DNA from 4 places in the Pseudomonas sp. MM211 genome. Region 1 is predicted to be linked to each of the others. Evidence: predicted binding sites of a transcription regulator. Region 1 holds the regulator's gene; each other region holds the start of a gene.
What was found. Region 1 encodes sigma-54, which starts transcription at its own class of promoters, with help from an activator protein. Its sites were predicted from a motif close to ANTGGCATNNANNTTGCTNT; they were not measured.
Positions count from the first base shown of each region.

Region 2: K5Q02_RS00720 (pilin) is a predicted target of sigma-54. The motif match lies at 3,030-3,049, and genes of this name have one in related genera.
Region 3: glnK (P-II family nitrogen regulator) is a predicted target of sigma-54. The motif match lies at 5,308-5,327, and genes of this name have one in related genera.
Region 4: flgB (flagellar basal body rod protein FlgB) is a predicted target of sigma-54. The motif match lies at 5,820-5,839, and genes of this name have one in related genera.

Region 1 is NZ_CP081942.1:44,306-52,187, forward strand. It holds gene K5Q02_RS00210 (ATP-binding cassette domain-containing protein) at 1-439, opposite strand, end outside; gene K5Q02_RS00215 (KpsF/GutQ family sugar-phosphate isomerase) at 689-1,663, shown strand; gene K5Q02_RS00220 (KdsC family phosphatase) at 1,663-2,184, shown strand; gene lptC (LPS export ABC transporter periplasmic protein LptC) at 2,195-2,764, shown strand; gene lptA (lipopolysaccharide transport periplasmic protein LptA) at 2,751-3,293, shown strand; gene lptB (LPS export ABC transporter ATP-binding protein) at 3,296-4,021, shown strand; gene K5Q02_RS00240 (RNA polymerase factor sigma-54) at 4,193-5,701, shown strand; gene hpf (ribosome hibernation-promoting factor, HPF/YfiA family) at 5,785-6,093, shown strand; gene ptsN (PTS IIA-like nitrogen regulatory protein PtsN) at 6,109-6,573, shown strand; gene rapZ (RNase adapter RapZ) at 6,593-7,450, shown strand; gene K5Q02_RS00260 (HPr family phosphocarrier protein) at 7,463-7,735, shown strand; gene K5Q02_RS00265 (ZIP family metal transporter) at 7,742-7,882, opposite strand, start outside.
Region 2 is NZ_CP081942.1:162,109-169,990, reverse strand. It holds gene K5Q02_RS00730 (type II secretion system F family protein) at 1-1,127, opposite strand, end outside; gene pilB (type IV-A pilus assembly ATPase PilB) at 1,130-2,836, opposite strand; gene K5Q02_RS00720 (pilin) at 3,095-3,514, shown strand; gene K5Q02_RS00715 (O-antigen ligase family protein) at 3,593-4,966, shown strand; gene tfpZ (TfpX/TfpZ family type IV pilin accessory protein) at 5,454-6,188, shown strand; gene K5Q02_RS00705 (peptide chain release factor 3) at 6,550-7,882, opposite strand, start outside.
Region 3 is NZ_CP081942.1:1,478,001-1,485,882, forward strand. It holds gene K5Q02_RS06595 (ABC transporter permease subunit) at 1-821, shown strand, start outside; gene K5Q02_RS06600 (BCCT family transporter) at 1,078-3,051, opposite strand; gene K5Q02_RS06605 (YifB family Mg chelatase-like AAA ATPase) at 3,275-4,765, opposite strand; gene K5Q02_RS06610 (accessory factor UbiK family protein) at 4,847-5,119, opposite strand; gene glnK (P-II family nitrogen regulator) at 5,520-5,858, shown strand; gene K5Q02_RS06620 (ammonium transporter) at 5,900-7,216, shown strand; gene K5Q02_RS06625 (ammonium transporter) at 7,335-7,882, shown strand, end outside.
Region 4 is NZ_CP081942.1:2,705,226-2,713,107, forward strand. It holds gene K5Q02_RS12400 (MFS transporter) at 1-913, shown strand, start outside; gene K5Q02_RS12405 (flagellar brake protein) at 984-1,673, opposite strand; gene K5Q02_RS12410 (flagella synthesis protein FlgN) at 1,814-2,281, opposite strand; gene flgM (flagellar biosynthesis anti-sigma factor FlgM) at 2,387-2,722, opposite strand; gene flgA (flagellar basal body P-ring formation chaperone FlgA) at 2,887-3,645, opposite strand; gene K5Q02_RS12425 (chemotaxis protein CheV) at 3,725-4,663, shown strand; gene cheR (protein-glutamate O-methyltransferase CheR) at 4,771-5,598, shown strand; gene flgB (flagellar basal body rod protein FlgB) at 5,887-6,297, shown strand; gene flgC (flagellar basal body rod protein FlgC) at 6,309-6,752, shown strand; gene flgD (flagellar hook assembly protein FlgD) at 6,767-7,441, shown strand; gene K5Q02_RS12450 (flagellar hook protein FlgE) at 7,485-7,882, shown strand, end outside.

The DNA of each region.
Region 1 (7,882 bases):
CGGAGAGCTCATCGGGCATCAACTCGATGGCGCCACGCAAGCCAACCGCCTGCAGCTTCATCAGAACAATGTCACGAATCATTTCTTCGGGCAGTCGAGTGTGTACACGCAGAGGAAATGCCACATTCTCGAACACATCCAGATCGGTAAACAGCGCACCACTCTGGAACAGCACGCCCATTTGCTTGCGCATGTCGAACAGCTCACTGCGCGACAGATCAGGCAGATTCAGGCCATTGACGTGGATTTGGCCGCTACTGGGCCGCAGCTCGGCCGCGATCAGCCGTAACAGCGTGGTTTTACCGCAGCCAGAGGGCCCCATGATCCCAGTAACCTTGCCCCGCGGGATGCATATGTCGACGTTCTTGAAGATGTGACGCTCGCCGCGCTGAAAACTTACGTTTTTAAGCTCGACCGCATACTGATTTTCGGCGCTCATCGGAACTCCATTACGTACTGCCTTCCTAATCTGACGCCCCGCATCGGAATAAGGACACGATGATCAGCCACACGGGCCCCAAAATGGTTGCGGACTATAGCATTTGCCCAATAGCCCACCAAAGCTGAGAACCCACGACGTTCAGGCTTGTGACAGCTTTGCCATTTCGCAGCCACGCCATGGATGATGAGTCGCGGAGTCTTTCCCGCTATAATCCCTGTCTTTTTCGTACAGCAGCCCAAGCAGAGCATGAACCAGACCCGCGACCTGATTGATTCCGCACAGCGCACCATCCGTCTAGAGATCGAGGCGGTACAAGAGCTGCTGCCCCGTATTGACGCTGACTTCGTCAAGGCGTGCGAGCTGATTCTCGCCAGCAAGGGCCGTGTGGTGGTGGTCGGGATGGGAAAATCCGGGCATATCGGCAACAAGATTGCCGCGACCCTGGCCAGCACCGGCACTACCGCTTTCTTCGTGCACCCTGCTGAAGCCAGCCATGGCGACATGGGCATGATCACCCGTGACGACGTCGTCCTGGCCCTGTCCAACTCAGGCTCCACGGCCGAAATCGTGACCTTGCTGCCGCTGATCAAGCGCCTCGGCATCACCCTGATCAGCATGACCGGCAACCCCGAGTCGCCGCTCTCGAAGGCTGCCGAAGTCAACCTCGACACCCGCGTAGCCAAGGAAGCGTGCCCACTCAACTTGGCGCCGACCTCCTCCACCACCGCCTCCCTGGTACTGGGCGACGCCTTGGCCATCGCGCTGCTGGAAGCCCGCGGTTTCACTGCCGAAGACTTCGCCTTCTCCCATCCCGGTGGCGCCCTGGGTCGTCGCCTGCTGCTCAAAGTCGAGAACGTCATGCACGCTGGCGACAGCCTGCCCAAGGTCAATCGTGGCACCAGCCTGCGCGAAGCCCTGCTTGAGATGACCCAGAAAGGCCTGGGCATGACCGCCGTACTGGAAGACGACGGCCGCCTGGCCGGGGTCTTCACCGACGGTGACCTGCGCCGCGCCCTGGATAAAGGTATTGATGTGCGTGATGCGTGCATCGACGACGTCATGACGCCCAACGGCAAAACCGCTCGTGCTGATATGCTTGCCGCCGAAGCCCTGAAAATAATGGAAGACAACAAGATCAGCGCGCTGGTGGTGATCGATACCAGTGGTCGTCCTGTAGGCGCCTTCAACCTTGGCGATCTGCTGCGCGCGGGAGTGATGTGATGAACGACCTGCTGCAGCGCACTCACGCCATCAAACTGGCGATTTTCGATGTCGACGGCGTACTCACCGACGGCAAGCTGTACTTTCTCGTTGATGGCAGCGAGTTCAAGACCTTCAATACCCTGGATGGCCAGGGCATCAAGATGCTGATCAACTCTGGCGTACGCACGGCCATCATCAGCGGCCGCAAGACTCCCGTAGTCGAGCGCCGTGCACAGAACCTGGGTATCCAGCACTTGTACCAGGGCCGTGAAGACAAACTCGACGTGCTCGACGAACTGCTCGCCGAGCTGGGCCTCAGTTACGAGCAGGTGGCCTACCTGGGTGACGACTTGCCGGATCTGCCGGTAATCCGCCGTGTCGGCCTGGGTATGGCGGTAGCCAGCGGCAACGAATTTGTGCGCGAGCATGCCCACGGCGTCACACAAGCGCGCGGCGGCGAAGGTGCGGCACGCGAATTCTGCGAACTGATCATGCGTGGCCAGGGCACTCTCGAAGCCGCCCAAGCCGCCTACCTTTAGGGGTTTACTGATGTTGCGCAAATTCATCACACCCGTCCTGCTGACCTTCGGCGCCCTGCTGCTGGTGGCAGCCGGGTACTGGAACATCAACCCGGACAGTTTCTCCAGCGCCCCACAGCAGAGCGGCCCGGAAAATCCCATCGACTTCTACGCCGTAAATGCTCGCAGCGTGCAGTACCTGCCCGATGGCAAGGTGCAGAGCGACATGACCAGCGACCGCCTCGAGCACGTGCAAAGCACCGACATCACCCTGCTCACCGAACCGCGCATGAACCTGTTCCGCGGCACCGAACTCCCCTGGAAGGTACGCAGCGCCCGCGGTGAAGTAGGTCCCGATGGCGAAGAGGTCGAGTTGATCGACCAGGTTCGCGTTGAACGCACAGACGAAAAGGGCCGCGCCACTATACTTACCACCAGCCGCCTGACCGTATTCCCACAGAAGGAATATGCGCAGACCCAGCAAGCCGTTAGAATCGACGCGGCCAACGGGGTGACCACGGCACAAGGAATGAAAGCGTACTTGAATGACGGCAGGATGCTCCTGCAGTCCAACGTAAGAGGCCAGCATGAGGTTCGTTAAAACCCTCCCCCTACTTCTCAGCCTCGGCGCCACGCTCGGAAGCGCAAGCGCCTGGGCTCTGCCGAGCGACCGCGATCAACCGATCCGCGTGCAGGCCGACAGTGCTGAGCTGGACGACAAGCAAGGCGTGGCGGTGTACCGCGGCGATGTCGTCATCACTCAGGGCACTCTAAAAATCACTGGCGACACCGTCACCATCACCCAGAATGCACAGGGTGAAGTCGATGTGTTCACCTCGGTGGGCAAACCAGCCTATTACGAGCAGAAACCCTCGATCGACAAGCAAATCGTCAAGGCTTACGGCTTGACCATCCAGTACTTCGCGGCCAATGAGCGCATCGTACTGATCGACCAGGCCAAGGTGGTTCAGGAAGGCAACACCTTCGAAGGCGAGAAGATCGTCTATGACACCCAGCGCCAGATCGTCAATGCTGGCCGCGCCACGGGCAGCAACGTGTCGACCCCGCGCCCGCGTATCGACATGGTGATCCAGCCGCAGAAGAAACCCGCCGCCGAGCAGGGCCAATAACGATGGCGATTTTGAAAGCCCAGCACTTGGCCAAAAGCTATAAAGGCCGCCAGGTCGTTCGTGACGTCAGCCTGAGCATCGAAAGCGGCCAGATTGTTGGCCTGCTCGGCCCCAACGGCGCCGGCAAGACCACCTGTTTCTACATGATCGTCGGCTTGGTTCAGGCCGATCAGGGTCGCGTACTGATCGACGATCTCGACGTCAGCCACCAGCCCATGCATGGCCGTGCTCGCGCCGGGATCGGCTACCTGCCTCAGGAAGCCTCGATCTTTCGCAAGCTGAGTGTCTCCGACAACATCATGGCGATCCTGGAAACACGCAAGGATCTCAACCGCGCGCAGCGTCTGCAGGAGCTGGAAGGTCTGTTGCAGGAATTCCACATAACGCACATCCGCGACAACCTGGGCATGAGCCTCTCGGGTGGTGAGCGTCGCCGCGTGGAGATCGCCCGCGCCCTCGCCACTTCGCCGAAATTCATCCTTCTCGATGAGCCCTTCGCCGGCGTCGACCCGATCTCGGTCGGTGACATCAAGCAAATCATTCACCACCTCAAGGCCAAAGGCATTGGCGTGCTGATCACCGACCACAACGTGCGCGAAACCCTGGATATCTGCGAAACCGCCTATATCGTCAGCGACGGCCAACTGATCGCCGAGGGTGACTCCGCTGCGATCCTGGCCAACCAGGTGGTTAAGGAAGTTTACCTGGGCCACGAATTCCGCCTGTAACGGATTTCCCGCCGATGAGTACCCCTGAGAGCCTGTTACCCCACGACATGGTCGTAATGAAATGGTAACGGGCTCTAGGCAAAACACTCGGGTTCAGGCATATAATTTGCTTCCTAGTGGCGCTTTGGCGCCCTGTCGTGGATCGCGCACAGACGCCAGATAAGGTCTGCAATGAAACCATCGCTAGTCCTGAAAATGGGCCAGCAGCTGACGATGACACCGCAGCTGCAACAAGCCATTCGCCTGCTCCAACTGTCGACTCTGGATCTGCAACAGGAGATCCAGGAGGCACTGGAGTCAAACCCGATGCTCGAGCGTCAGGAAGAAGGCGACGACTTCGACAATTCGGATCCCATGGCCGACGGCGCGGAAAGTGCACCCACCGCGGCCGCCCAGGAAGAGAAATTTCAGGAGCCGACTTTCCAGGAAAACACCCAGACCGTCGATAACCTTGAAGAAGGCGATTGGGGCGAGCGTATCCCCAGCGAGCTGCCGGTCGACACCGCTTGGGAAGACGTCTACCAGACCAGCGCCAGCAGCCTGCCGAGCAATGATGATGACGAATGGGACTTCACCACTCGCACCTCCGCTGGCGAAAGCCTGCAGAGCCACATGCTCTGGCAGCTCAATCTGGCACCGATGTCCGACAAGGATCGCCTGATCGCCGTCACCCTGATCGACTGCATCAACGGTCAGGGCTACCTCGAAGAAACCCTCGAAGAAATCACCGACGCCTTCGACCCAGAACTCGATGTCGAGCTCGATGAAGTCGAAGCCGTGCTGCACCGCATCCAGCAGTTCGAACCGTCCGGCATCGCCGCCCGTGACCTGCGTGAATGCCTGCTACTGCAACTGCGCCAGCTGCCGGCCAACACGCCCTGGTTGAGCGAGGCCCTGCGCCTCACTGGCGATTATCTCGACCTGCTCGGCAGCCGCGACTACAGCCAGTTGATGCGCCGCATGAAGCTCAAGGAAGACGAGCTGCGCCCGGTCATCGAGCTGATTCAAAGCCTCAACCCGCGCCCTGGCTCGCAGATCGAATCAAGCGAGCCCGAGTACGTGGTGCCTGACGTGATCGTGCGCAAGCACAACGATCGCTGGCTGGTAGAGCTCAACCAGGAAGCCATGCCGCGCCTGCGCGTCAACGCACAGTACGCAGGCTTCGTGAAACGTGCCGACTCCAGCGCCGACAACACCTTCATGCGCAATCAGTTGCAGGAAGCGCGCTGGTTCATCAAGAGCCTGCAGAGCCGCAACGAGACCCTGATGAAGGTCGCGACGCAGATCGTCGAGCACCAGCGCGGCTTCCTCGACTACGGCGACGAAGCCATGAAGCCGCTGGTGCTGCATGACATCGCGGAAGCAGTAGGCATGCACGAGTCGACCATCTCACGAGTCACCACCCAGAAATACATGCATACACCGCGTGGCATTTACGAGCTGAAATACTTCTTCTCCAGCCACGTCAGCACCTCCGAAGGCGGCGAATGTTCCTCCACCGCGATTCGCGCGATCATCAAAAAACTGGTCGCTGCGGAAAATGCGAAAAAGCCATTGAGCGATAGCAAGATCGCTGGTTTACTGGAAGCACAGGGCATTCAAGTGGCGCGCCGCACAGTCGCCAAGTACCGTGAATCGCTCGGTATAGCGCCTTCGAGCGAACGCAAACGGCTGATGTAAGGTGCCCTTGTAGCAATATGCCCCAGTGTTCCTGCGGCAGGCCCAACGCCTGCCACTCACACACGGCAACAAGGAGAAGCGGTATGCAAGTCAACATCAGTGGACACCAGCTGGATGTGACAGACGCACTACGCAGCTACATCGAAGAAAAGCTCGGACGTCTCGAGCGGCACTTCGACAAGATCACCAACGTGCAGGTCATCCTGGAGGTCGAGAAGCTCAAGCAGAAAGTCGAAGCTACCTTGCATATCGCCGGAGGCGAAGTGGTGGCCAATGCCGAGCATGAAGACATGTACGCTGCAATCGATCTACTGACCGACAAACTCGACCGCCAACTCATCAAGCACAAGGAAAAACAGCTCGACCGCCAGCAGGGCGCAATGGCCCGCTGACCTCGTCCTTCTCCTATGATCCGACTTGAAAATATCCTGACCCCCGGCCGTTCCCTCGTGAACGTGCCGGGTGGCAGTAAAAAGCGTGTACTCGAACAGATTGCTGCCGTGATCGCGCGCGACTTGCCCGATCTCGATGGCCAGACCATCTATGCAAGCCTGATTGCCCGTGAAAAGCTCGGCTCGACCGGTTTTGGTAATGGCATCGCCATCCCTCACTGCCGCCTGCCCGGCTGCAGCTCACCGATCAGTGCACTGCTGAAACTCGATGCTGCGGTCGACTTCGACGCTATCGACGGCGCGCCCGTCGATCTGCTGTTCGTGCTGCTGGTGCCCGAAGCGGCGACCGATGAGCACCTGGAACTGCTGCGCCAGATCGCCAGCATGTTCGACCGCGAGGACGTTCGCGAGCGACTGCGCCAGGCTCAAGACAGTGAGTCGCTGTACCAGACCGTAGTGAACGTGCAGAACGGCCAATAGCCCTACACAGGATGAGCCCATGCGCCTGATTATCGTCAGCGGCCGTTCCGGCTCAGGCAAGAGCACCGCTCTCGACGTGCTCGAGGACAACGGTTTCTATTGCATCGACAACCTGCCTGCCGGCCTGCTTCCCGAGCTGGCCGAACGGGCGTTGTTGCATACCGAGCTATTGCACCCGCAAGTGGCGGTGTCGATAGACGCACGCAACCTGCCTAGCCAGCTCAAGCGCTTTTCCGAACTGCTTGATGAAGTGCGCGGCCGCAACATCCGTTGCGATGTCCTGTATCTGGATGCCAGCGAAGAAACCCTGCTCAAGCGCTTTTCGGAGACGCGCAGACGTCACCCGCTGACCAACGACCAGCGCTCGCTGGCCGAAGCCATGGTCGACGAGACCAAACTGCTCAGCCCGATCATCGACCGTGCCGACCTGAAGATCGACACCACTCACCTGAATCTTTATCAGTTGCGCGACACCCTCAAGCTGCGCCTGCTCAACCAGCCGGAGCCGGGCACTGCCTATCTGATCGAATCCTTCGGTTTTAAACGGGGAATGCCGGTGGATGCAGACCTGGTGTTCGACGTACGCTGCCTGCCCAACCCCTACTGGAAGCCTGAACTGCGTGACTTCACCGGCCTCGAACAGCCCGTAGAGGAATACCTGGCCGCCCAAGAGGACGTCCAGGACATGTACCAGGACATCTTCACCTACCTGCACAAATGGCTGCCGCGCTTCGCCGCCAGCAACCGCTCCTACGTCACCGTTGCGATTGGCTGCACCGGCGGCCATCATCGTTCGGTGTACCTAGCCAACCGCCTGGGGCATGCCCTCAAACCGCTGCTGAAGAACGTTCAGATCCGCCACCGCGACCTCAGTTAAGGAATTGCCGCGATGCCCGCCTGTGAAATCACCATCATCAACAAACTCGGCCTGCACGCGCGTGCGGCCGCCAAGTTCGTCGGGGTCGCAGGGCGTTTTCCCTGCCAGGTGAGAATCGGGCGCAGCGTCGAGAGCCTGGTAGATGGCAAGAGCATCATGGCGGTGATGATGCTCGCCGCCGGCAAGGGCACCATCGTGCATCTGGCGACCGAGGGCGAGCGGGAAGAGGAAGCACTGCAGGCGCTGATTGACCTGATCAATAACTACTTCGACGAAGGCGAGTGATCGCCCTCAGACGTTCAGGGCATTGCCCACAGCCAACATCAGCACGAACCCCGACGCAAAACCCAGTACGGCCGGTGGCATGTCACTGCGTCGATACAGCTTGGGAATGATCTCGCGTATCACCACCAAGAGCATTGCCCCCGCCGC
Region 2 (7,882 bases), 120 kb from region 1:
ATAAGTGCCGTAAGGCCATCCACCGCATTATCCACTTCCGCCTCGTAGTAACTGGCCACCTTGTCGAGCATGCTGTCGAGAGCGCCAGATTCCTCGCCAATTGCCGTCATTTGCACGGCCATGGCCGGAAACGCGTTAGTCGAGCGCATCGAAAAATTCAGCTGCATTCCGCTGGTGACATCCTGTTTAATCTTGTTGACGGCGTTTCGAAATACAACGTTACCCGTGGCGCCTGCTACCGAATCTAAGGCCTCTACCAGAGGTACACCGGCTGCGAAGGTGGTAGAGAGTGTTCTCGCATACCGTGCGACTGCAGCCTTGTAAACGATATTGCCTACGATGGGCGCCTTCAGTACGGTGCGATCTAGTGCATCTCGAAATTTCTCCGAGCGTTGTTTGGCCTGCATGAATGCGTACCCAGCAGCTACAAAAATTATCAGGACGATGAACCACCACTGCTGTAGTGCCTCAGATATACCGATAACAAACAGTGTGAAGGCCGGTAGCTCAGCTCCAAAGCCTGCAAAAACTTCCTGGAATTGAGGCACCACTTTAATCAGCAAGATACAGGTGACAATTACTGCAACCACAACCACTGCGATTGGATAGTTCATTGCCTTTTTGATTTTTGCCTTGAGTGCTTCTGTCTTTTCCTTGTACGTGGCGACCCGATCAAGCAATGTTTCCAGTGCACCGGACTGTTCACCTGCCTCGACGAGATTGCAGAACAGGTCGTCGAAATATTCCGGTTTTGTCCGCAGTGCTGCGGCGAAGCTATTACCCGCAGCAACATGTTGCTTCAGCTCATCTACCAGCTTACGCATGCTGGGTTTTTCAACCCCATCGGCGATAATGTCGAACGACTGAAGCAGCGGTACGCCGGCCTTCATCATGGTGGCCATCTGTCTTGCGAACAGAGCAATATCCAGCGGTTTGACCTTCTTACCGCTACCGCTAAGGCTGATGCCCTTCTTACGCACTTTGGTTGGGTTGATGCCTTGCTTGCGCAATTGCGCCTTGACCAAGGCAGGGTTTTGCCCGTTGAGTTCGCCTTTGATGCTGCTGCCCCTACGATCCTTACCTTCCCAGATAAAGGTGCTGGTCTTGGGCGCTTTTGCTGCTGCCATGGTTAATCCTTGGTCACGCGGTTGACTTCCTCAAGGCTGGTAACGCCTTGCATGGCCTTCAGCAGCGCTGAAGTACGCAGGTCGTTGAAGCCGTCTTTTCGCATCTGTATGGAAATATCGATGGAGTTGCCTTCCTCCATGATAATCCTCTGCAGGCTCGGCGTGTTTTTAACCACTTCATAAATACCGACACGACCTTTGTAACCGTTCTTGCAATTTTCACAGCCAACCGGGCCGTAAATTTTGAAGGTTCCAAGCTTGTCCTGGGGGAAACCTTCCTCCAGCAAAGCCTCGTCAGGAATCGGTATTTCTTTCTTGCAGCTATTGCAGAGCTTACGCGCCAAGCGCTGGGCAATGATCAGGTTTACCGAGGTGGCGATGTTGAAGGAGGGCACGCCCATATTGCGCAAACGGGTCAGGGTTTCCGCTGCGCTGTTGGTGTGCAGGGTCGACATCACCATATGGCCGGTCTGTGCGGCCTTGATAGCAATGGAGGCCGTGTCCAAGTCGCGAATCTCGCCGACCATGATGATGTCAGGGTCTTGGCGCAGGAACGCACGCAGTGCCTGAGTGAAGTCCATGCCCTGCTTGGGGTTGACGTTGACCTGATTGATCCCTTCCAGGTTGATCTCCACCGGATCTTCCGCCGTGGAAATATTCACGTCCGGGGTATTGAGGATGTTGAGGCCAGTGTAGAGAGAGACCGTTTTGCCAGACCCTGTTGGGCCCGTTACCAGAATCATTCCCTGTGGTTGCTTGAGTGCAGCCATATATAGGTCTTTCTGGCTTTCCTCGTAGCCCAGGGCATCGATCCCCATTTGCGCGCTGGAGGAATCGAGAATCCGCATCACGATCTTCTCGCCCCACAGGGTGGGCAGAGTGTTGACGCGGAAATCGATGGACTTGCTTTTGGATATTTTCATCTTTATACGGCCGTCCTGCGGCTTGCGCCGTTCGGAGATGTCCAGGCCAGCCATAACCTTCAAACGTGCAGATATACGCGGTGCCAACTGAATCGGCGGGCGTGCCGTCTCATGCAGAATGCCGTCGGTACGAAAACGCACGCGGTAAGCTTTTTCATAGGGTTCGAAGTGGAGATCGGATGAGCCGCCTTTGATCGCATCGAGCAGCATTTTATTGACGAAGCGCACCACTGGCGCATCATCAGCATCCTGGCCGCTGCCATCGTTGATCTTCTTGTCATCTTCGACCGACTCGGTCTCTAGGCCATCGAGATCTACATCGCCCAGATCGTCCAAGCCGCTATGGGCGGTATCGAAGAACTTATCGATGGCATCGCCCAGCTTGTCATCCTCGACCAGCAGCGCTTCCGTGGAAAGGCCAGTACTGAACTGAATGTCCGTGACGGCTTGATGATTTGACGGGTCTGATATACCTACGAACAACTTGTTGCCACGCCGCCAAAGGGGCAATGTTCGATGCTGGCGGACAAGCTTTTCGCTGACTAGATCCTTGGGCTGACTTTCCTTGTCCAGTGCGCTGAGGTCGAAATAAGCTACGCCAAACTGATCTGCGGCTAGCTCCGCGAGCGCGCGACTCTTTACCAGTTTGTTCTGTGCAAGGTAGGTGACCAGCGACAGTTTATTGCGCTTGGCCTGCGCTTGCGCCTGCTGAGCGGCCTTCTCGTCCAACAGCTCAGCCAGTACCACCTGCTTGGCCAGGCCGGAAAGTGGAATGTTCTCGCTCATGGGCACCTCACGTCTTTGAATGGGTGCGTTATAGCGCAGATGCCGTGGGCTGCCAAACGGCCGGCAGCAATATGACGAAAAATGTCACAAGCTGCGCAACAGCGCTAGAGGGCTCGGGCTTTTAATGTGCTCTAGATCCGCGCTTCTTTTGATTCCTTTAGTTATGCTCCCCACAACGTTAGGTTTCGGGAAAGTTGGCATGGCTTCTGCTTTCTGTTTGGCAGGCTTGTCTGCCTGACCTTAACACTGGAGATACACATGAAAGCTCAAATGCAAAAAGGTTTTACCCTGATCGAACTGATGATCGTTGTTGCGATCATCGGCATCCTGGCTGCTGTTGCAATCCCTGCCTACCAAGATTATACCGTTCGCTCGAACGCAGCTGCTGCTCTGGCCGAAGTTACTCCTGGTAAAGTAGGCTTTGAGCAAGCTATCAATGAAGGTAAGACGCCGTCGTTGACCTCCACCGATCAAGGTTACATTGGTATTTCCTCCTCTACCTCGTACTGCGATGTTACTCTGACTACAACTGCTCCGTTTGCGATTACTTGCGCCACTAAAGGTGGTAATGCTACCAACTTTAATACAAAGAACATTGTTCTGACTCGTACCGCAAATGGTGTGTGGGGCTGTACCAGTACTTTGGATGTCAAGTACAAACCAGGCAAGTGCTCTTGATCTAGTTTGTTGCTGAGGCCTCTTTAAGAAAGAGGTTTAGAGAGCGGCTTATGTCGCTCTTTTTTTTGGGTGGTTAATGTGTTTAAAGATTTTTTTGCTCCTCTTTTAGTACTCGTATCAATTTGCTTTTTCTCTAGCACGGCTGTGGTTTATTGGTTTTTTTCTAATAGCTGGCTTGAGCAACAGCGTATTTTCCAATTGCTGTTGCTTCTGGTTGTGTTATCAGTATTTTTGGTTCTTGGTCGGGCGCGCCTAGACGAAAAGCTTTGCGTGCCTTGGATGCTCGTTTTTATGCTCGGTGCTGTTTCATCAATTTTCGCGCAATATCCAATCTATGGGTTTTATGAATGGTCTAAAGCGGTTGGGTTGTTTTTCTTGGTTTTGACGGGAGGAACTTTTTTTTCTGAGAAAAGATGGCTGGTGGCGGTGCTGTTTGTTGCGAGCATTCTGTGCTTTTTACTGGCGTACCAATTTATATTATTTTACCTGATGGCGTTTGTTAGTGGCGAGCTCGATCTGAATCCCTATGTCTTGTATCCAGGGTTTGATAATCCTAGGTTTTATTCTCAAGTTGTAATTATTCTGTTGCCGTTACTTGTGTGCTTGGCTGCTTTATGCGCTGAGAAAGGTCGGCGTTCAGTTGCTTGTTTTATTTTTTTTGTCTGCATAGTTCAATGGTCGCTTCTGATCGCCTTGGCAGGGCGTGGTTCTTGGCTTGCTGTGGCTCTCGCAAACTTAATAGTTCTATTGTTCTTTAATCGTTTCCGGAAGTTTTTATTACTAAACTTGTATGCGGTGATTGGAGGCTTTCTTTTATATCTGTTAATGTTTTTTTTGATTCCATGGTCTCTAGGACTTACGCATGATTTCCCCTCTGGCTTGCGAGGTGGATTGTCCGCCCGTGATGTACTCTGGTCAAAAGCGCTAGAGATGACCTTCGCAAACCCATGGCTGGGTGTAGGCCCTATGCATTTTTCTGCGGAGTGGAACCATATTGCGGCTCACCCACATCAAATGGTGCTGCAGTGGGCGGCCGAGTGGGGCATTCCGGCAGCTTCTATCGCCATAACGTTGATTGCTGCTGGAATGTGGCGGGGATTTCAGCATATTCGAACATCAAGCAGGGCTCATGAGTTCGATGTGGCCGTGTGGGTCTCATTGTGTTCCGCTCTGGTACTCGCTCAGGTTGATGGTGTATTCGTTATGCCTTTTACCGAAGGGTGGCTCGCAGTTGTAGCGGGTGTAGCTTTGTCCCGCTGGAGCAAGAGTCAAGCGCCTTTCGGTGCACATATCGTTATGCTAAAGGTGCTTGCTCTGCCTGCCTTGCTTGTGATTGTTTTTCTGTTGATTGTGGATGTTCCCCATATTTACGAGAAACAAGTTCGATTTTGGGAGATTGAAAAGATTGGTAGTCCGCCAAGGTTCTGGGATCAAGGATGGATTCCCATGTAGCCAATTCAAGTAATGTTCTATTTTTTAAAGCTTTGAGGGTAGGTGCTTTGAGGAATATTGTAATTCGTGATTTTAGCTTGGTTGAGGTAATGACGGTTGTGACCCATCTCTCTGCCTTGTTATGAGAGTTATTTGCTTGGTTCACAAATAAAAAAGGCGCATGGCGAACTATTTTTTATCGAGAGAGGGGGGGCACAAGGTCGCGCCGCTATGAGTAATCCTGAGCTCGGTTATATGCCATCTAGTGTGGTCGTTTCCAGTACTATATGGCAAGGATTTAGCCAGATAGTACTGTTGTGTTTGGTGTTGTAATGGGCGCAGAAGCCAGTCGTTCGCTACTAATGGGGTAAAGACTTCAGAAGTTCGCGAGGTCGGAGGGTGGTGGCGATGCGATGGCGATTCCGATGTGGGGTGGAAAAATAGCTATCGTCCCAAAGGATGTTAATTCACTTCTCATGCATTGTTGATTTTTTTGAGGTTATTTTTCGTGCAGGATCGAATTAGGGCGTTTCTTGTTCATTTTTTCTTGTCAACCATTATTGTGTCGATAGCGATTTTTTTTGTTTGTTATTTATGGTATCCCGCTCCGCTGGGGAGAGCCATTGGTGTGTGGGATGTTTTACTTTTAATAGCGGTTGTAGATATCGTTCTGGGGCCGGTTCTCACATTTGTGGTGTTTGATAAGAGTAAAAGTAGCCTGTTTTGGGATTTGTCTTTTATAGCGTTGCTGCAGCTGTCTGCATTGTTTTATGGCGTTTGGACATGTTTTGAGGGGCGCCCGGCTTGGATCGTTTTTGACGAGAAAAGGTTTGAGTTGGTACGCGCATTAGACCTTGATCATCGCGGTCTTGATGAGGCGTTGCCTCGCTACCAAAAACCGAGTTCCTGGGGCGTGCAATGGGTAGCAGCTATAGAGCCTGCAGAGGTTAGTAAGAGAAACGAGATATTGTGGGAGTCTGCGTTAATTGGAGTTGAGCTTTCCATGCGCCCGGAATTTTATCAAGAGTTGAGTGCCGCAGAGCTTACTATCTCTTCGGCTATGAGAGGTCTTGAAGAGTTGAAGCTATTCAATAAACCTGGTGATGTCGCGATTGCTCTTAGAAAATGGCCAAAAGCGCAGGCATGGTTACCTTTGAAGGCAAATAAACACTCAATGACTGTACTGCTAGATGACCATAGTAAGCCACTGGGGGTAGTTGATCTAAAGCCTTGGGACGAGTGACAGCTTTTTAGTTGCACTATCTCCGTATGGCGTGTGACCTTGAAATGCGTTAGTCGTATTATCGCGATATGACGGGGGCGTAGGATGGATTAGCCGAAGGCGTAATCCGTCGGCTACCGCGAACCTGCTGCCCCCCTCCCCGACTTGTGCGGGGCTGCTTGGAGTTTGTTTTGTGCCGGGTTCTGGCGGCGGATAACGTCTTTGGCTAATACGCCCTACGATCTGAATCGTAGTCTAGTGTTGAGCGGTGTGATCCCTAGAGGCAAGTGCAGAGAATCCGCCAGACATGCCGTCTAACGCGCAAAAGAACCGGCTCTAAGTGGGCCGGTTCTTTTATATCCCGACTTCACGTATGCACCAATCAATGATGCTCGCGTGTCGCGCGGAATTTCACGTCGGGCCAGCGTTCTTCCATCAGGCTCAGGTTGACGCGGGTGGGCGCCAGGTAGGTGAGGTGGCCGCCGCCGTCGAGAGCGAGGTTTTCTACGGCCTTGTTGGAAAATTCTTCCAGCTTCTTCTTGTCGCTGCATTCGATCCAGCGGGCTGACCAGACGGTGATCGGCTCGTAGCCGCACTCGACCTTGTATTCCTCTTTCAGGCGGCTGGCGACCACGTCGAACTGCAGCACACCGACGGCGCCGAGGATAATGTCGTTGCTGCGTTCGGGGAAGAACACCTGGGTCGCGCCTTCTTCGGCGAGCTGCTGCAGGCCTTGGCGCAGTTGCTTGGACTTGAGTGGATCCTTCAGACGTACGCGGCGGAATAGTTCCGGAGCGAAGTGCGGAATACCGGTGAAGCCCAAGGTTTCGCCTTCGCTGAAGGTATCGCCGATCTGGATGGTGCCGTGGTTGTGCAGGCCGATGATGTCGCCGGCCCAGGCTTCTTCGAGCATTTCACGCTCGGAGGAGAAGAAGGTCAGGGCGTCGCCGATGCGCACGTCCTTGCCGGTGCGCACGTGGCGCATCTTCATGCCTTTCTCGTACTTGCCCGAGCAGATGCGCATGAAGGCGATACGGTCGCGGTGCTTGGGATCCATGTTCGCCTGGATCTTGAACACGAAGCCGGTGAATTTCTCTTCAACTGGCTGCACGGTGCGCTCGTTAGCGACGCGGGCCAACGGGCGCGGTGCCCAATCGACTACGGCATCGAGCACATGGTCGACCCCGAAATTGCCCAGCGCGGTGCCGAAGAACACCGGGGTCAACTGACCATTAAGAAATTCTTCCTGATTGAATGTGTGGCAGGCGCCCTGTACCAGCTCCAGTTGCTCGACGAAGCGCTCGTACTCATCGCCCAGGTGGGCACGGGCTTCGTCGGAGTCGAGTTTCTCGATGATCTTGGTCGCGGTGCGCTCGTGGCCATGGCCCGGCGTATAGACGATGATGTAGTCATCGGCGAGGTGGTAAACGCCTTTGAAGTCGCGGTAGCAACCGATCGGCCAGGTGATCGGCGCGGCCTTGATCTTGAGAACCGCCTCGATCTCGTCGAGCAGCTCGATAGGGTCGCGGATATCGCGGTCCAGCTTGTTGATGAAGCTGACGATTGGCGTGTCGCGTAGCCGGCAGACGTCCATCAGGGCGATGGTGCGTGGCTCGACACCTTTACCGCCGTCGAGCACCATCAGCGCCGAGTCCACCGCGGTCAGGGTGCGGTAGGTATCTTCCGAGAAGTCTTCGTGGCCGGGGGTGTCGAGC
Region 3 (7,882 bases), 1.4 Mb from region 1:
ATCTGCCGATGTTCATCCTGGTGATCTACTCGTTCAACGCCTCGCGGCTGGTAACGGTGTGGGGTGGCTGGTCGTTCAAGTGGTACGTCAGCCTGCTCGATGACCGACAGTTGATGGGCGCGGTGTGGCGCTCCCTGGAAATCGCCTGCTACACGGCGATCGCCGCAGTGGCGCTGGGCACCATGGCGGCCTTCGTACTGACCCGGGTGCACCGCTTCAAAGGGCGCACGCTGTTTGGCGGCCTGGTTACGGCGCCGCTGGTCATGCCCGAGGTGATCACCGGTCTGTCGTTGCTGCTGCTGTTCGTGGCCATGGCGCAACTGGTCGGCTGGCCGGCAGAACGCGGCATGATGACCATCTGGATCGCCCACACCACCTTCTGCTCGGCTTATGTGGCCGTGGTGGTTTCGGCGCGTCTGCGTGAGTTGGATCTGTCCATCGAGGAAGCTGCGATGGATCTTGGCGCGAGGCCCTGGAAGGTGTTCTTCGTGATCACCATTCCGATGATCGCGCCTTCGTTGGTGGCTGGCGGCATGATGTCTTTCGCGCTGTCCCTCGATGATCTGGTGCTGGCCAGCTTCGTGTCCGGTCCTGGCGCCACCACGCTGCCGATGGAGGTTTTCTCCAAAGTACGCCTGGGGGTTACTCCGGCAATCAATGCCGTGGCCAGTTTGATCCTGCTGGCGGTGTCCTTCGTTACCTTCCTGGTATGGTTCTTCGCCCACCGCGCGGAAGAGCGGCGGCGCAAGGCGATTCAGCAGGTCATGGAAGAAAGTCAGGTGGCTATTTCTGCCCGGCCGGAGGTCAGGCCCGCTCACTGAGCCTTTCGGTCGCAAGCAATGCCCGCCCTGCGTCAGCAAGGCGGGCATTGTTGTTTCTGAGGGCGTTGCTTCGCTGTCGACGTCCGTAGGAGCCGGCTTGCGGGCGAGACGCGTATCCATAGTATCGCCGGCAAGCCGGCTCCTACTCGTCATGGATGTCATCAACGCGCCAGCTGGAACCGCCCGCCGATACGAATACGCGGCCATAACGAAAACGCCCGGGCATTGGCCCGGGCGTTCTGTTTTGCGTGAAGCGTTAGCGCGTCATGTGTAAGAAGTGCATATGGCGCTCGTACTGGTCGAGGATATCGCCGATCACTTCTTCGCGGTTCCAGCCCATCACGTCGTAATCCTGGCCACCTTCGTCCAGATGGACTTCGGCGCGGAAATACTTGCGCTCTTCGTTGGTGTCATCGCGGGTGTCGCGCATCACGAAGCTTGGCTGGATCAGCGCGCGTGGCCGCACCTGATATTGGAAGTCCGCCTCGCTGCCATGGCTGACCGATAGCGTCACGCGGCCATCCTCGCCGCTTTCTACCTTGGCTTCACGGCCCTGCTTGCGCAGTTCATCTGCAACCTGCTCGCAGGCTGGCAGGACGGTTTCGCTGATGAAGCGATTCACATGAGAACGACGAGGCAGCATGACCATGCTACGCAGACGACGCTGCCAACCGCCGGGGCCGGAGCTGCCGCGCGAGCTTAGCGACACCTGATCACGTAGGCCACGTTTGGCCGCGTCCAGCTGCAGAGCACGCAGCAGGCCCCACATCGACGCCATCAGTGCTACCACGAAGGGCAGGGCGCTGGCGATGGTCGCGGTCTGTAGTGCTTTGAGGCCGTCGGCCAGCAGCAGCGAGGCGGCCACTACCGCCATCAGCGCCGCCCAGAAAATGCGCTGCCAGACCGGCGTCTGATCCTTGCCGCCGGAGGCGAGCATATCCACCACCATGGCACCGGAGTCTGCCGAGGTGACGAAGAACACCACGATCATCAGCACCGCGATCTGCGACAGGATCATCGACATCGGGAAGTGTTCGAGGAAGGCGAACAGCGCCAGAGAGCTGTCCTTGTTCACCGCTTCGGCAAGGTCGGTGACGCCGTCGACCAGAATCATGTGAATGGCGGTGTCGCCGAATACGGTCATCCACAACAGCGTGAAACCAGCCGGTACTACGAGTACGCCGCTGATGAACTGGCGAATCGTGCGACCGCGGGAAATACGCGCGATGAACAGGCCCACGAAGGGCGACCAGGACAGCCACCAGCCCCAGTAGAACAGCGTCCAGCCACCGATCCAGTCGGTTGGCTCGTAGGCGTAGAGGTTGAAGGTCTTGCTGACGATCTCCGACAGGTAGCCACCGGTGTTCTGCACGAAGGTCTGCAGGATGAATACGGTGGGGCCGAGCACCAGCACGATCAGCAGCAGGCCGACAGCCAGGATCATGTTCAGCTCGGAGAGGCGGCGAATGCCCTTGTCCAGGCCACTGACCACAGAAATCGTCGCCAGCAGCATGGTGAAGATCAACAGGCCGATTTGCACCGTGGTGGTGGTCGGCAGGCCGTAGAGGTGGTTCAGCCCGGTATTGATCTGCAGTACACCGTAGCCCAGCGAGGTCGCCACACCGAGCACGGTGCCGATTACCGCGAAGATGTCTACCGCATGACCGATGGGGCCGTAGATACGGTCGCCGATCAGTGGGTAGAGCGCTGAGCGTAGGGTCAGAGGCAGGTTATGTCGGTAGGCGAAGTAGGCGAGGATCAGTGCGACGATGGCGTAGATTGCCCAGGCATGCAGGCCCCAGTGGAAGAAGGTCAGCTTCATCGCTTCCTTCGCCGCGGTGACGGTCTGCGGGTCGCCCACCGGCGGATCGATGAAGTGCATCACCGGCTCTGCCACGCCAAAGAACATCAGGCCGATACCCATGCCCGCGCAGAACAGCATGGAGAACCAGGTGGTGTTGTTGTATTCAGGCTCGCTGTGATCGGGGCCAAGCTTGATGTCGCCATAACGACTCACCGCGAGGAACACCACGAAAAGCAGAATCAGGGCAACGGCGAGGATGTAAACCCAGCTAGCGTTCTCGATGATCCAGGCTTGTGTGGCACCGAATACGCTCTGGGCGTTGTCCTTGAACACGGTGCTGTAGATCACCAGGCAGGCGATCAGAAAGGTTGAGCCGTAGAAAACCGGCGGGTTGAGGGTGGAGCGGGAAGACAGAGGTGCCTCCATTGAGCTAGCTCTCCTTGGTCGGAGTCAGTCCATGAGATACGCGTATACCTGTTCGAGCTTAGGCCAGATCAGGCAGGCGGACGGATGGAGAAACGACTCGGTCTATCGGATGGCCGCCAAAGGCGGAAGGCCCGCGATTGTACCATCACGATAGTCAGGTTCTTGAATGTGCCAGCTATCGATAGGTTTGCTTGCGGTTTTGTTCAGCTTATTTCTGCATCCTTCACAGGTTGGTGCGGTACTGCAGAGCTTCTGCCAGATGCTGGCGGCTGATCGCCTCTTGCGCCTGCAGATCTGCCAGTGTGCGTGCTACCTTGAGCACGCGGTGAGCGGAACGCAGTGATAAGGTCAGGCGTTCGCAAGCGTGCTCCAGCCATTGGCGGTCGATGTCGCTCAGGGCGCAGTGCTCACGTAATCCTGGTAGGTCGAGAAAGGCATTGGCGACACCCTGGCGGCGTAACTGGATATCCCGCGCCGCGGCGACTCGAGCCGCCGCTGTTGCACTGCTTTCGCGGCTTTCCTGTGGCATGCCGAGCGCCGTGCTTTCTCGGGCAACGGTAATATGCAGGTCGATGCGATCGAGCAGCGGGCCGGACAGCTTGCCGCGATAGCGCTGGATCTGATCCGGGCTGCAGCGGCAGCGGCCGCTGGGGTCACCGAGAAAGCCGCAGGGGCAGGGGTTCATGGCGGCGACGAGTTGGAACCTGGCAGGGAAGCTGACTTTGTCGCGGGCCCGGGCGATAACGATATGACCGCTTTCAAGTGGCTCTCTGAGCACCTCGAGGACGCGCCTGTCGAACTCGGGCAACTCGTCCAAGAACAGCACTCCGTGGTGAGCGAGGGTGATTTCTCCGGGTTGAGGACGACTGCCGCCACCCACCAACGCCGGCCCCGATGCGCTGTGATGGGGATGCCTAAATGGTCGCTGCGGCCAGCTCTGTAAAGGGGTGTGACTGGCGACCGAGCGAATCGCCGCAACCTGCAGGGCCTCTTCTTCTGTAAGGGGCGGCAGCAAGCCGGGTAGACGGCTCGCCAGTAGCGTTTTGCCCGTGCCAGGTGGGCCGCTCAGCAGCAGATTGTGCACCCCGGCAGCAGCCACCAGCAGAGCACGCTTGGCAGCAATTTGCCCCTGCACTTCGGCCAGATCCGGATAGGGTTGAGTGTGGCGTAGCAGGCCTTGAGCTTGGTAAACGGCCAATGGCGTCTGGCCGTTCAGGTGAGCGACCAGTTCCAAGAGATGACCGACCGCCAGCACCGTCAGCCCTGACGCCAGGCTGGCTTCTTCGGCATTTTCCTTGGGCACCACAAGGGTGCGCCCAGCTTCTCGAGCCGCCAAAGCTGCAGGCAGCACGCCTTGTACTGGACGGATGGCGCCAGATAACGCCAGTTCGCCAAGGCATTCGAGCGGGGTCAGGGAGTCTGCTGGTACCTGGCTGCTGGCGGCCAGAATGCCCAGGGCAATGGCAAGGTCGAAACGGCCGCCGTCCTTTGGTAAATCGGCTGGTGCCAGATTCAAGGTGATACGACGAGGCGGAAAATCCAGAGCGCAATTGAGGATGGCGCTGCGCACACGATCCTTACTTTCCTTGACTGCCGCTTCCGGTAACCCGACCAGCGCCAGGGACGGCAGGCCGTTGGCCAAATGGGCCTCTACGGTAACGATGGGGGCGTCTACACCAACCTGGGCGCGGCTGTGGACTACGGCCAATGACATCGATCACTCCTTGATCTTTGGGTGCTACCGGCGCTGCTGTGCGGTCGCGTTGAACGACAACCGCCCCTACTGCCGAGTATGTTACTCGACTGGTATTTGCTGTGCTGGCGCGCTGCGCGACTCGATTTCTGCGACCTTGGCTTCCAGGGCCTCGAGACGTGCACGGGTACGGGCCAGCACCACCATTTGGCTGTCGAATTCTTCGCGGCTGACTAGATCCAGCTTGCTGAGGGTGCTCTGCAATAGAGCCTTGAGCTGGCTCTCGATTTCACTGCGTGGCAAGGGGGTATCACCGCTGAGCAGGCGCGTGGCCTGGCTGCTGAGGGCGTCGAGCAGAGCTTTGGGTGGCAGCATGGGAACCTTCCGAAAACGAGTGTCGGCAGTGTAGCACGGCGTGTTTTTAGGGCTGCCTGACGTTGGCGCACCAATAGTGTGCGATTGAGGGGGCTGCGTGGCGCTGTTCTGGTGCGACATCCGCTCGGAAGACTTCCAGGCAAGCCTTTGTAGGCCCGTAACGTCCTGCAACGAGGCGCTTTGCCGTTATTGGCAAGCTTTCTGCTTAGTCGCTACTGACCCATGCACCGATGCGGTTCGGTTGTATCGTGCGGGCGGGGAATGTTTCGCCGGGAGCAGTTGGTGGTATCGGATCAGCCTGTCTTGGCAACCGGTGCATACAAAAGCCAGACACTGAGCTTAGACTTGCAGCGGGGTAATAATTCCTGGGGCAAGTCCACCTTACACGGGAGAGAGTTTCATGAAACTAGTCACTGCCATCATCAAGCCGTTCAAGCTGGACGACGTCCGCGAGTCGCTATCGGAAATCGGGGTGCAAGGCATCACCGTGACCGAAGTGAAAGGCTTCGGTCGTCAGAAAGGTCACACCGAGCTGTACCGCGGTGCCGAATATGTCGTCGACTTCCTGCCCAAGGTGAAGATCGATGTGGCCATCGCCGACGATCAGTTGGATCGTGTCATCGAAGCAATCACCAAGGCTGCCAACACCGGCAAGATCGGTGACGGCAAGATTTTCGTTGTAAACCTAGAGCAGGCGATCCGCATCCGTACCGGCGAAACCGATACCGACGCGATCTAAGCTCCGCCCCCCACCCCCCAAATCGTCCCAGGAGTTAAATCATGACTCTGCGAAAAGTCGCAGGGCTCGGAGCCCTTTCGTCCCTGTTTTTCCCAGGCTTGGCCATGGCTCAGGAGGCGACGCTGAATTCCGGTGACACCGCCTGGATGCTGACCGCCACTGCTTTGGTGCTGTTCATGACCATCCCCGGTCTGGCGCTGTTCTACGCAGGCATGGTGCGTTCCAAGAACGTCCTCTCGGTGATGATGCAGTGCTTTGCCATTACCGCGTTGATGAGCCTCCTGTGGTTCGCCTACGGCTACAGCCTGGCGTTCGACACCACCGGGATGGAAGCTGGTGTGACCAACTTCAGCTCCTTCGTGGGCGGTTTGGGCAACATGTTTCTCGGTAACCTGACCAAGGAATCGCTGACCGCGGCCTTCCCGGAAAGCGTGTTCGTCACCTTCCAGATGACCTTCGCCATCATCACCCCTGCACTGATTGTCGGTGCCTTTGCCGAGCGCATGAAGTTCTCGGCGATGCTGGTGTTCATGACCGTATGGTTCACCCTGGTCTATGCGCCAATCGCGCACATGGTCTGGGGCGGCGACGGTGCACTGATGTGGGACTGGGGCGTGCTGGACTTCGCTGGCGGCACCGTGGTGCACATCAACGCCGGTATCGCTGGCCTGGTGGCGTGCATCGTGCTCGGCAAGCGCAAGGGTTTCCCGAGCGTGGCCATGGCGCCGCACAACCTGGGTTACACCCTGATCGGTGCTGCGATGCTGTGGGTCGGCTGGTTCGGCTTCAACGCCGGCTCCGCTGCTGCCGCTGACCAGACCGCTGGCATGGCCATGCTGGTTACCCAGATCGCTACCGCTGCTGCTGCCCTGAGCTGGATGTTCGCCGAGTGGGTCGCACACGGTAAGCCAAGTGCTCTGGGCATCGCCTCCGGTGTGGTCGCAGGTCTGGTTGCCATCACCCCTGCTGCCGGCACCGTCGGCCCGATGGGCGCGATGATCATCGGTCTGTCGTCTGGCGTGATCTGCTTCTTCTGCGCCACCAGCCTCAAGCGCAAGCTGGGCTACGACGATTCCCTCGACGTCTTCGGCGTACACGGCGTGGGCGGCATCGTCGGCGCGCTGCTGACCGGTATCTTCGCAGCACCTGCCCTGGGCGGTTTCGGCGAAGTCGAGAACATCGGCCTGCAGCTGTGGATCCAGTTCAAAGGCGTCGCCTTTACCGTGATCTACACCGCCATCGTGACCTTCGTGATCCTCAAGGTCATCGATGTGGTGATGGGGCTGCGTGTCACTGAAGAAGAAGAGTCGGTCGGCCTCGACCTGGCTCAGCACAACGAGCGTGGCTACATCCTGTAAGTATCAGGGGCCCGCTGCTTGCGGCGGGCCCAAAGCACACGGAGTGCGCCCGGAGCCAACCCGGGCGCCTCGACCGAACAGCGCTGCTAAAAGCGCAACGGCCAGAGGTGAATGAATAATGGACAACACAGCATTGACTGCACTGCAGTACGGTTTCGATACCTTCTACTTCCTGATTTGTGGCGCCCTGGTGATGTGGATGGCGGCGGGCTTCGCCATGCTCGAAGCAGGCCTGGTACGCGCCAAGAACACCACCGAGATTCTCGCCAAGAACGTGGCCCTGTTTGCCATCGCCTGCATCATGTATCTGCTGATCGGCTACTACATCATGTACTCCAGCCCTGAAGGCGGCATCCTGCCGAACTTCGGCTTTCTGATCGGTGACGAGAACAGCGTCGAGTCCGTGCTGGCCGGTGGCGAAGACGCCCCCTATTACGCCGCACGTTCGGACTTCTTCTTCCAGATCGTGTTCGCTGCTACCTGCATGTCCATCGTGTCGGGTGCCGTGGCCGAGCGCATGAAACTGTGGTCGTTCATCGCCTTCGCGGTGGTCATGACCGCGATCATCTACCCGGTTCAGGGCTTCTGGAAATGGGGCGGCGGTTTCCTCGACGCAGCCGGTTTCCTCGATTTCGCCGGTTCCAGTGTCGTACACATGGCGGGCGC
Region 4 (7,882 bases), 2.6 Mb from region 1:
TGGGCTGGTGCTTGGCCAGCTGGTTCTGGTCGTACACCCGACATTGGGCCTCGAGCTATTGATGCTGGTCGCCTTGGCCTTTGCGCTGTGCCTGGTTCCCGTGGCGCTTACCCGACGTATGCACCCCTCACCCTTGCACCCAGCGCCACTGGAAATGCGCTTCTTCTTTCAGCGTGTTCCCTTATCGCTGACGGCCATTGGCGTAGCCGGCCTGATGATTGGCTCTTTTTATGGTTTGGCACCGCTCTATGCGGCTGACATGGGGCTGGCGACGGAGCAGGTCGGCATATTTATGGGGGCCTGCATTCTTGCCGGCCTGATTGTTCAGGCTCCTCTGGGGTGGCTGTCGGATCGTTTCGACAGGGTCAAGTTGATGCGTGGCATGTCAGGCGTGATGGTGGTTGTGGCGGCGCCGCTGGCTATCCTTCATGAAGCGCCGTTGTTGCTGCTGATTTCAGTTGGTTTTGTTGTCAGCATGCTGCAGTTCAGTCTTTACCCCCTGGCTGTAGCGTTCGCCAATGACCATGTCGAGGCGGATCGGCGTGTGTCGTTGACGGCGATGCTGCTTGTGACATTTGGTGTCGGTGCTTGTATCGGGCCGCTGCTGGTCGGTGTGTTGATGCGTTTTTTCGGCGCCAACATGTTGTACGCCTTCTTCTGCGTCTGCGGCCTGTTCCTGGTCTGGAGAGTGCGCTCGAACATCGTCACGCATCTCCATCAGGTCGATGATGCGCCGCTGCAGCACGTGGCGATGCCCGTGAACATGACCGCTTCACCACTGGTGGCTGCGCTGGATCCACGTGTCGATGAGCAGGTTGTTCAGGATCAGATGCTTGAGCCCGTTGTGATCGATCCTGATGTGCAGACTGACGCCGATTCTGCAGATAAGCCTACGGCACCGACGCAAGCCTGATCAGTCCGGGAATTGTTGATGTTTCAGTGCAACCCGAGCAGCTGAAACGTCATCAGGCCCTAGAGGCGATTCATAGAAAGGTGTCGCTCTCGAAGCGGCGCGCTTCGCGTTGTAACTGATAGACGAAGCGCTCCACCAGTCGCTGTTGCAGCCCGCTTAAGTTGGCGAAATGCAGGCCGACGAAGGTGAGATCAAGCTTCTCGTCATAACGAGCATGACGCAGCTCTACGGAGGCTTCCAGTCTGCCTATCGGAAGCTGGGCGCAGAAGCCTTCATAGACTTGGCCCGGCTGCAGCTTTTCGCTGGCGTTGCCGGGGAGGCGAACCTTGCAGCCCGAAGCGGAAATATCGAGCATCAGTCCTTCCAGTGGAGTACGCAGCTTGGCTCCGTCGAGTTCCACCTTGACCTGGTCTGACTGCTTGAGCGCTGCTCTGAACGCGTTGCGACGCTGATGATAAAGCACCATCTGGGGAATTTCGCCGCTGTAGCAGCGCTCTCCCTGATACTCACTTACCTGCATGCCGGCTGGGCAATCCCAGGCGATCAGTACCCCGTCATGCAGAGATTCGACGCGGAAAGCTTCGCCGTTCTGCAGGTAGCGCTCGCCATCACTGGGGATCATCTCGTCGAGAATTAGCAGATTCTGATCGCGGTCTACCTCTATCACAAAGCTTTGGAAGCGCTGATTGCGCTCCTTGAACATGATGATCAGGGGGTCATGGTGGTGTTGCAGAAGGCGTAGGTTGGCAACAATTTCCATCGGTGCTTTGAGCACTTTCGGAGGTTGCGGGCCATCGTCCTGGGCGAAGGGGTTGGACACGAACCAGTGATCTCCGGGGCATGGTACTGCTGCGTCAATGATAATGCCGTTTCGGCATCATTGCGCATCTTGTTGTTATGTCAGGCCTGGCTGAGTGGGCGCTTGCTGCCGATTTTAGCGGTGCCACCGCTGCTGTCATAGAGCGAAGGCGTTTCGTTGCCGCGCAAAATGCCGAGCATGTTTTCCGTTGATTTCTGGCTTGATCGGATGATCCGGCCATTGCGCAGGTTGGCGCTCTGGCAGCTCTCCAGCAGGCTACTCAGTTTATCGCTAGCGGTCACTAGAGCATCACCCTGATCCGAACGCTCGGCGAGCGCCAGCAAGCCGGCGCGATCAGCGCTCAGGTTGAAGCCGAGGAGTATCTGGGTGCGATGCTTGCCATGCTGATCAAGGCTGGCCAGCAAGGGCTGCTTGTCTGCCAGTATCTGCTGCAGGCGCGGCAAATCATGCTCGCTCAGGGCCTGGAATTCGGCTTCGATCAGCTCAAGCAATTGCTCGGCGTGGCCGATACTTTCATTGAATAGGTCGAGCAGGGGCGTAGCGTTCATAAGCGGGCTCTCTGGGGAAGAAACTGTTCAAGGTCTGCCGGCCAACAAGCCAGCAAAACGGCGAACGGTTTCTAGGCGTCCAACACCCCAGTACAAGCCCGAAGACTAGCGCTGGGACTCGAAATTGAGCAGTTTGCTCGCGACGCGCTGGCTATCGACCTGGTAAGTGCCGTCAGTAATGGCTTGCTTGAGCTTGGCTACCCGGTCGGTATCGACGGCAGGCTGGTCGCGCAGCTTGTCGACGGTTTTCTGTAATTGCTGTGCTTCACTGCTCAGCTGAACGGATTCACCGCTCTTGGCGCTGACAGCCGCTTTCTGGGCGGCGGCTTCGTTACCACCGGCCTTGTTGTCGATGGCTTCGTTCTTGCCGCCCTGGGCGCTACCGGCACGTGTTGTGCTGGCTGGCGTGGTGCTGTTGAGTCGGTTGAAATCGATGACCATGATGCAAAACCTCTGACAGAGTTTGGACGCTTGCCTAGTTTGTCGGCTATGCCCAGGAAAACTTTAGGCAAAAAAATTGCGTCGCTTGCACAGTCTAAAACACCCTCATTCTCCAGTCAGCCAATCCGTTCGACAATGCCTGTAGAAATAAATGCAAGTCATGCCTACATGGAGACTTCAACCTGCCCCGGGCCTAACACTCGGGCGCGAACCACCCGCTGCGAGCGCTGGTTGCGCACACTGATCTGCTTACCCACGGCTCCGTCTGAAAGCGCCTCGCCGGGCATGCGCACATTGATGCCGCCGCTGCGTGCGCTGATCACCACCTGGTCGCCGCGCCGGATTACCTCTGCCTGACGGATGTGTATGGGGGCCAATACCTGGTCTGGCAGCATCGCGCGGGTGGCTTTTCTGCCGATCGCTTGTTCAACATCGGTCATGTAGCCCTGGTTGAGCAAGCCTACATCTCGCTCCGCCAGCATTATATCGGCTTCGCTTAGCACGCCTTCGCGTTTGACTGGCCGCACCAGGGTAACCACCTCACGGTAGAGGCGCACCTGGCCGGGAACGAATACCGTCCAAGGTGCTGCTCCATCGCAACGTACGCGCATGGTCACTCTGCCTACTGGCTCAACTGGTGTTTCCAGGGTCGTCGTCAGCGATTGATCACATAACGGTAGTCGCAGGCGTGGATCCAAGCGGTTGATCTGAATCTCGTGGCGAGCCTGGATATTGCTGCGCTGCAAATAGTCCTCAACGGCTTGCTCAAGAAAGCGCTGAGTCTCGCCGATAAGCTGATCGGGCAGAGTGACTGAGGCAGTTGTCAGCGTGCTATAGCCGAGTGCCAGTAAAGCAGGTAAAACTGCCAAGCAACGAAGGCTCTTGGTTATCGAGCGTCGAATAATTGTCGTTTGTGCATTCATGCCTGGTTGGAAGCAAGGTGCGTGCCGCCTGCTACGCTAACTAAATCTGATGTGTTACTGGAATCATGGGAGCCCGTACATGGCCGGTGTGATGGATTCGGTCAACCAGCGTACTCAGCTGGTTGGGCAGAATCGCCTAGAACTGCTGCTGTTTCGTCTCGATGGCCCACAGCTGTACGGGATCAACGTCTTCAAGGTGAAGGAGGTGTTGCAATGCCCGAAACTCACCATCATGCCCAAGTCGAGCCCGGTGGTTCGTGGTGTGGCGAGCATCCGCGGCGGCACTATTCCGATTCTTGATCTGTCAATGGCGACAGGCAAGCGGCCTTTGGGTGGTGATCTGCAGAGCAGCTTCGTCATCATCACCGAGTACAACACCAAGGTGCAGGGTTTCTTGGTGCGCTCTGTGGAGCGCATCGTCAACATGAACTGGGAAGAAATTCACCCGCCGCCCAAGGGGGCAGGGCGCGATCACTATCTGACGGCAGTAACGCGTCTGGATGACAAGCTGGTCGAAATCATCGACGTAGAGAAAATTCTCGCCGAAGTAGCGCCGACCTCCGAGGTTATCTCCGTTGGCGTGGTGGACGTTGAGACCCAGACCAAGGCCGTCAGTCAGCATGTGCTGATCGTCGATGACTCTTCGGTCGCGCGTAAACAGGTGATGCGTTGTCTGCAGACGGTCGGCGTCGAGGTAACGGCATTGAATGACGGGCGTCAGGCACTGGATTTCCTACGCGCGATGGTGGATGAGGGCAAGTCGCCGGAGCAGGAGCTATTGATGATCATCTCCGACATTGAGATGCCTGAGATGGATGGCTATACGCTCACCGCGGCGATTCGCACGGATCCGCGCATGCAGAAGCTGCACATTCTCCTGCATACTTCGCTATCGGGAGTATTCAACCAAGCGATGGTGAAAAAAGTAGGTGCCAACGATTTCTTGGCGAAATTTCGTCCGGATGATTTGGCTTCTCGTGTGGTCGAACGCATCAAGTCGAGCGATCACTCGGCATAAGGTATGAGTTGCCTGGTGTTTTTGGCCGGGTGCTGGCGGTAAAGTCGGTAGGCGTGCATTGGCGCGCTTGCCGTATTCGACTTTCATAGATGGGCGAGGCTTCGCGAGTGTCTTCAGGTAATTTGGATTTCGAACAGTTCCGGATCTTTCTGGAAAAAGCCTGTGGCATCGTACTGGGTAGCAATAAGCAGTACCTGGTTTCCAGTCGGCTGAACAAGCTGATGGAGACCAACGGCATCAAGACGCTGGGTGAGTTGGTGCAGCGCATGCAGACTCAGCCACGCAGTGGGTTGCGCGAGCAGGTAGTCGACGCCATGACCACCAATGAAACCCTGTGGTTTCGTGATGCCTACCCGTTCGAAGTGCTCAAAAATCGTGTGCTGCCCGAGCTCACCAAGGCCTATCCGGGGCAGCGGCTGCGTATCTGGTCGGCGGCCTGTTCGTCGGGGCAGGAGCCGTATTCGCTGTCGATGAGCATCGATGAGTTCGAGCGCAGCAATATCGGCCAGCTCAAGACTGGTGTGCAGATCGTGGCTACCGATCTGTCACCGACCATGCTCAATAACTGTAAATCGGGCGAGTACGATAGCTTGGCCATGGGCCGCGGGCTCGCTCAGGAGCGTCTGCAGCGTTATTTCGATCCCAAAGGGCCTGGGCGCTGGGTGGTCAAGCCCGCGATCAAGAGCCGCGTCGAGTTCCGCCCGCTGAACTTGCTGGACAGCTATGCGAGCCTCGGCAAGTTCGACATCGTGTTCTGCCGCAACGTACTCATCTACTTCTCCGCCGAGGTGAAGAAGGACATCCTCACGCGCATTCACGCCATGCTCAAGCCAGGCGGCTATCTGTTCCTCGGCGCTTCTGAAGCCCTCAACGGCTTGCCGGAGAAATACCAGATGGTGCAGTGCAGCCCCGGGATCATTTACAAAGCTAAGTGATCCGACTCGCGAATAGAAAACGGGAGGCCTTGGCCTCCCGTTTTCTATTCTGCCTTTCCCATTACGCCTGACAGTGTTCTGTCACTTGCGCGTCAGAAAAGCGGCAAATCTCCGTCGGATTGCCGCTGCCACCTTGCCAATCGGCGGAAAAGCTTTGCCGCTTGGATCTCTTGTTTCTTTTGTTTTTGGCGTATCAGGCTGATTTATAAGATAAAAAATAAATTGGCACGTGCTTTGCTGTGAGGTTTGTACGCAAACAGGCTCGCCGCCACGGCAAAGGTTCCTGAGATGAGCATCAGCTTCGATAGCGCACTTGGCATTCATGAGAAGGCATTGGGCTTCCGCGCCCAGCGTGCAGAGGTGTTGGCCAACAATATGGCTAACGCCGATACCCCCAACTACAAGGCCAGGGATCTGGACTTCGCCTCCGTGCTGGCCCAGCAGGCAGCCAAGAGTGGCGGCAGCGGTAATTCGGGGCTGAAAACCACGAATAGCCGCCATATCGCAGCAGAAGGCGTGCCAATGGGCGATGCGGCGCTGGCCTATCGAACACCGACTGCGCCTTCGATCGATCAGAACACCGTCGATGCTCAGCTCGAACAAGCCAATTATGCCGAGAACTCGGTTGCCTTCCAGGCCAGCTTCACGCTGCTAAACAGTAAATTCAAAGGGCTCGTCAGCGCCCTGCGTGGTGAATAAAGGAGCCCGATATGTCACTTACCAGCGTTTTCAACATCGCCGGAACCGGCATGAGTGCCCAGAGCACTCGCCTGAATACCATTTCCAGCAACATCGCCAACGCCGAATCGGTCTCATCGAGCATCGATCAGACCTATCGGGCGCGTCACCCGGTGTTCGCTACCGTGTTTCAGCAGGCGCAGGGCGGTGAAAACGGCTCGCTGTTCGCTGATCAGGATCAGTCGGGTGCTGGTGTTCAGGTGCTTGGTATCGTCGAGGATCAGAGCAGTCTGATGCCACGCTACGAGCCTAACCACCCGGCCGCCGACGAAGCCGGCTATGTGTATTACCCCAACGTCAACGTGGTCGAGGAGATGGCGGACATGATTTCTGCCAGTCGCGCCTTCCAGACCAACGTGGAAATGATGAATACCGCCAAACAGATGATGCAGCGCGTTCTGACCTTGGGTCAGTGAGCCGGGAGTGAGAAATGAGCACTGTTGATGGCGTCAGCTCCAGTTCGGTACTGGACAAGTATCAGGTCAAGCAGGATTCCACCACACAGAACAAGGAGCTGGGCAAGGATCAGTTCCTCAACCTGCTGGTGGCGCAGCTGAATAACCAGAACCCACTAGAGCCTCAGGGCAACGGCGAGTTCATCGCGCAGTTGGCGCAATTCAGTACTGTGGAAGGGGTCGAGAAGCTCAACTCGAGCATGGAGACCATTTTGTCCGGCTATCAGTCCTCCCAGGCCCTGCAGGCTTCTTCGCTGGTCGGTCGCAAGGTGATCGTGCCGGTGGACAAGGCGGTGGTCGATACCAGTGAAAGCTTCAAGGCCAGTGCGGTGCTGCCAACCAGTAGCAGCAACGTGTACGTCAACGTGTATGACAGTGCCGGTTCGGTGGTCAGTCGTATCAATCTGGGTGAGCAGCAGGCTGGCAACGTGAGCTTCATCTGGGACGGCAAGGACTCCAGCGGCAATGTGATGAAGCCGGGCACTTACAGGTTCGAAGCACAGGCGACCTATGGCAATGAAACCAAGGGGCTCTACACCTTGCTGCCGGCCAACGTCGACAGCGTCACCCTGGGTGGCAACGAATTGATGCTCAATCTTGCGGGTATTGGCAATGTGCCGCTGTCGCAGGTGCAGGTCATTGGTCAGTAATTAACAGGCTGTAACTGCCGGGCTTTCGGCAAGGAGATTTTTCATGTCGTTCAATATCGGTCTTAGTGGCCTGCGCGCTGCGACCAGTGACCTCAACGTGACGGGTAACAACATTGCCAACGCCGGTACCGCTGGCTTCAAGCAGTCGCGTGCCGAGTTCGCCGACCTGTATGCCTCGTCGATGCTCAGCAGCGGATCCAACCCCATCGGTAGTGGGGTGCTGCTCAGCGATGTATCGCAGCTGTTCAGCCAAGGCAACATCAACTACACGCAGAACTCGCTGGATCTGGCCATCAATGGCAGCGGTTTCTTCCGTACCAGTAACAACGGTGATATCAGCTATACCCGTGCCGGTTACTTCGGTACCGACCGCGAAGGCTTCATCGTCAACAACTTCGGGCATAACCTGCAGGGTTATGGGGTAGACGCCAACGGCAACCT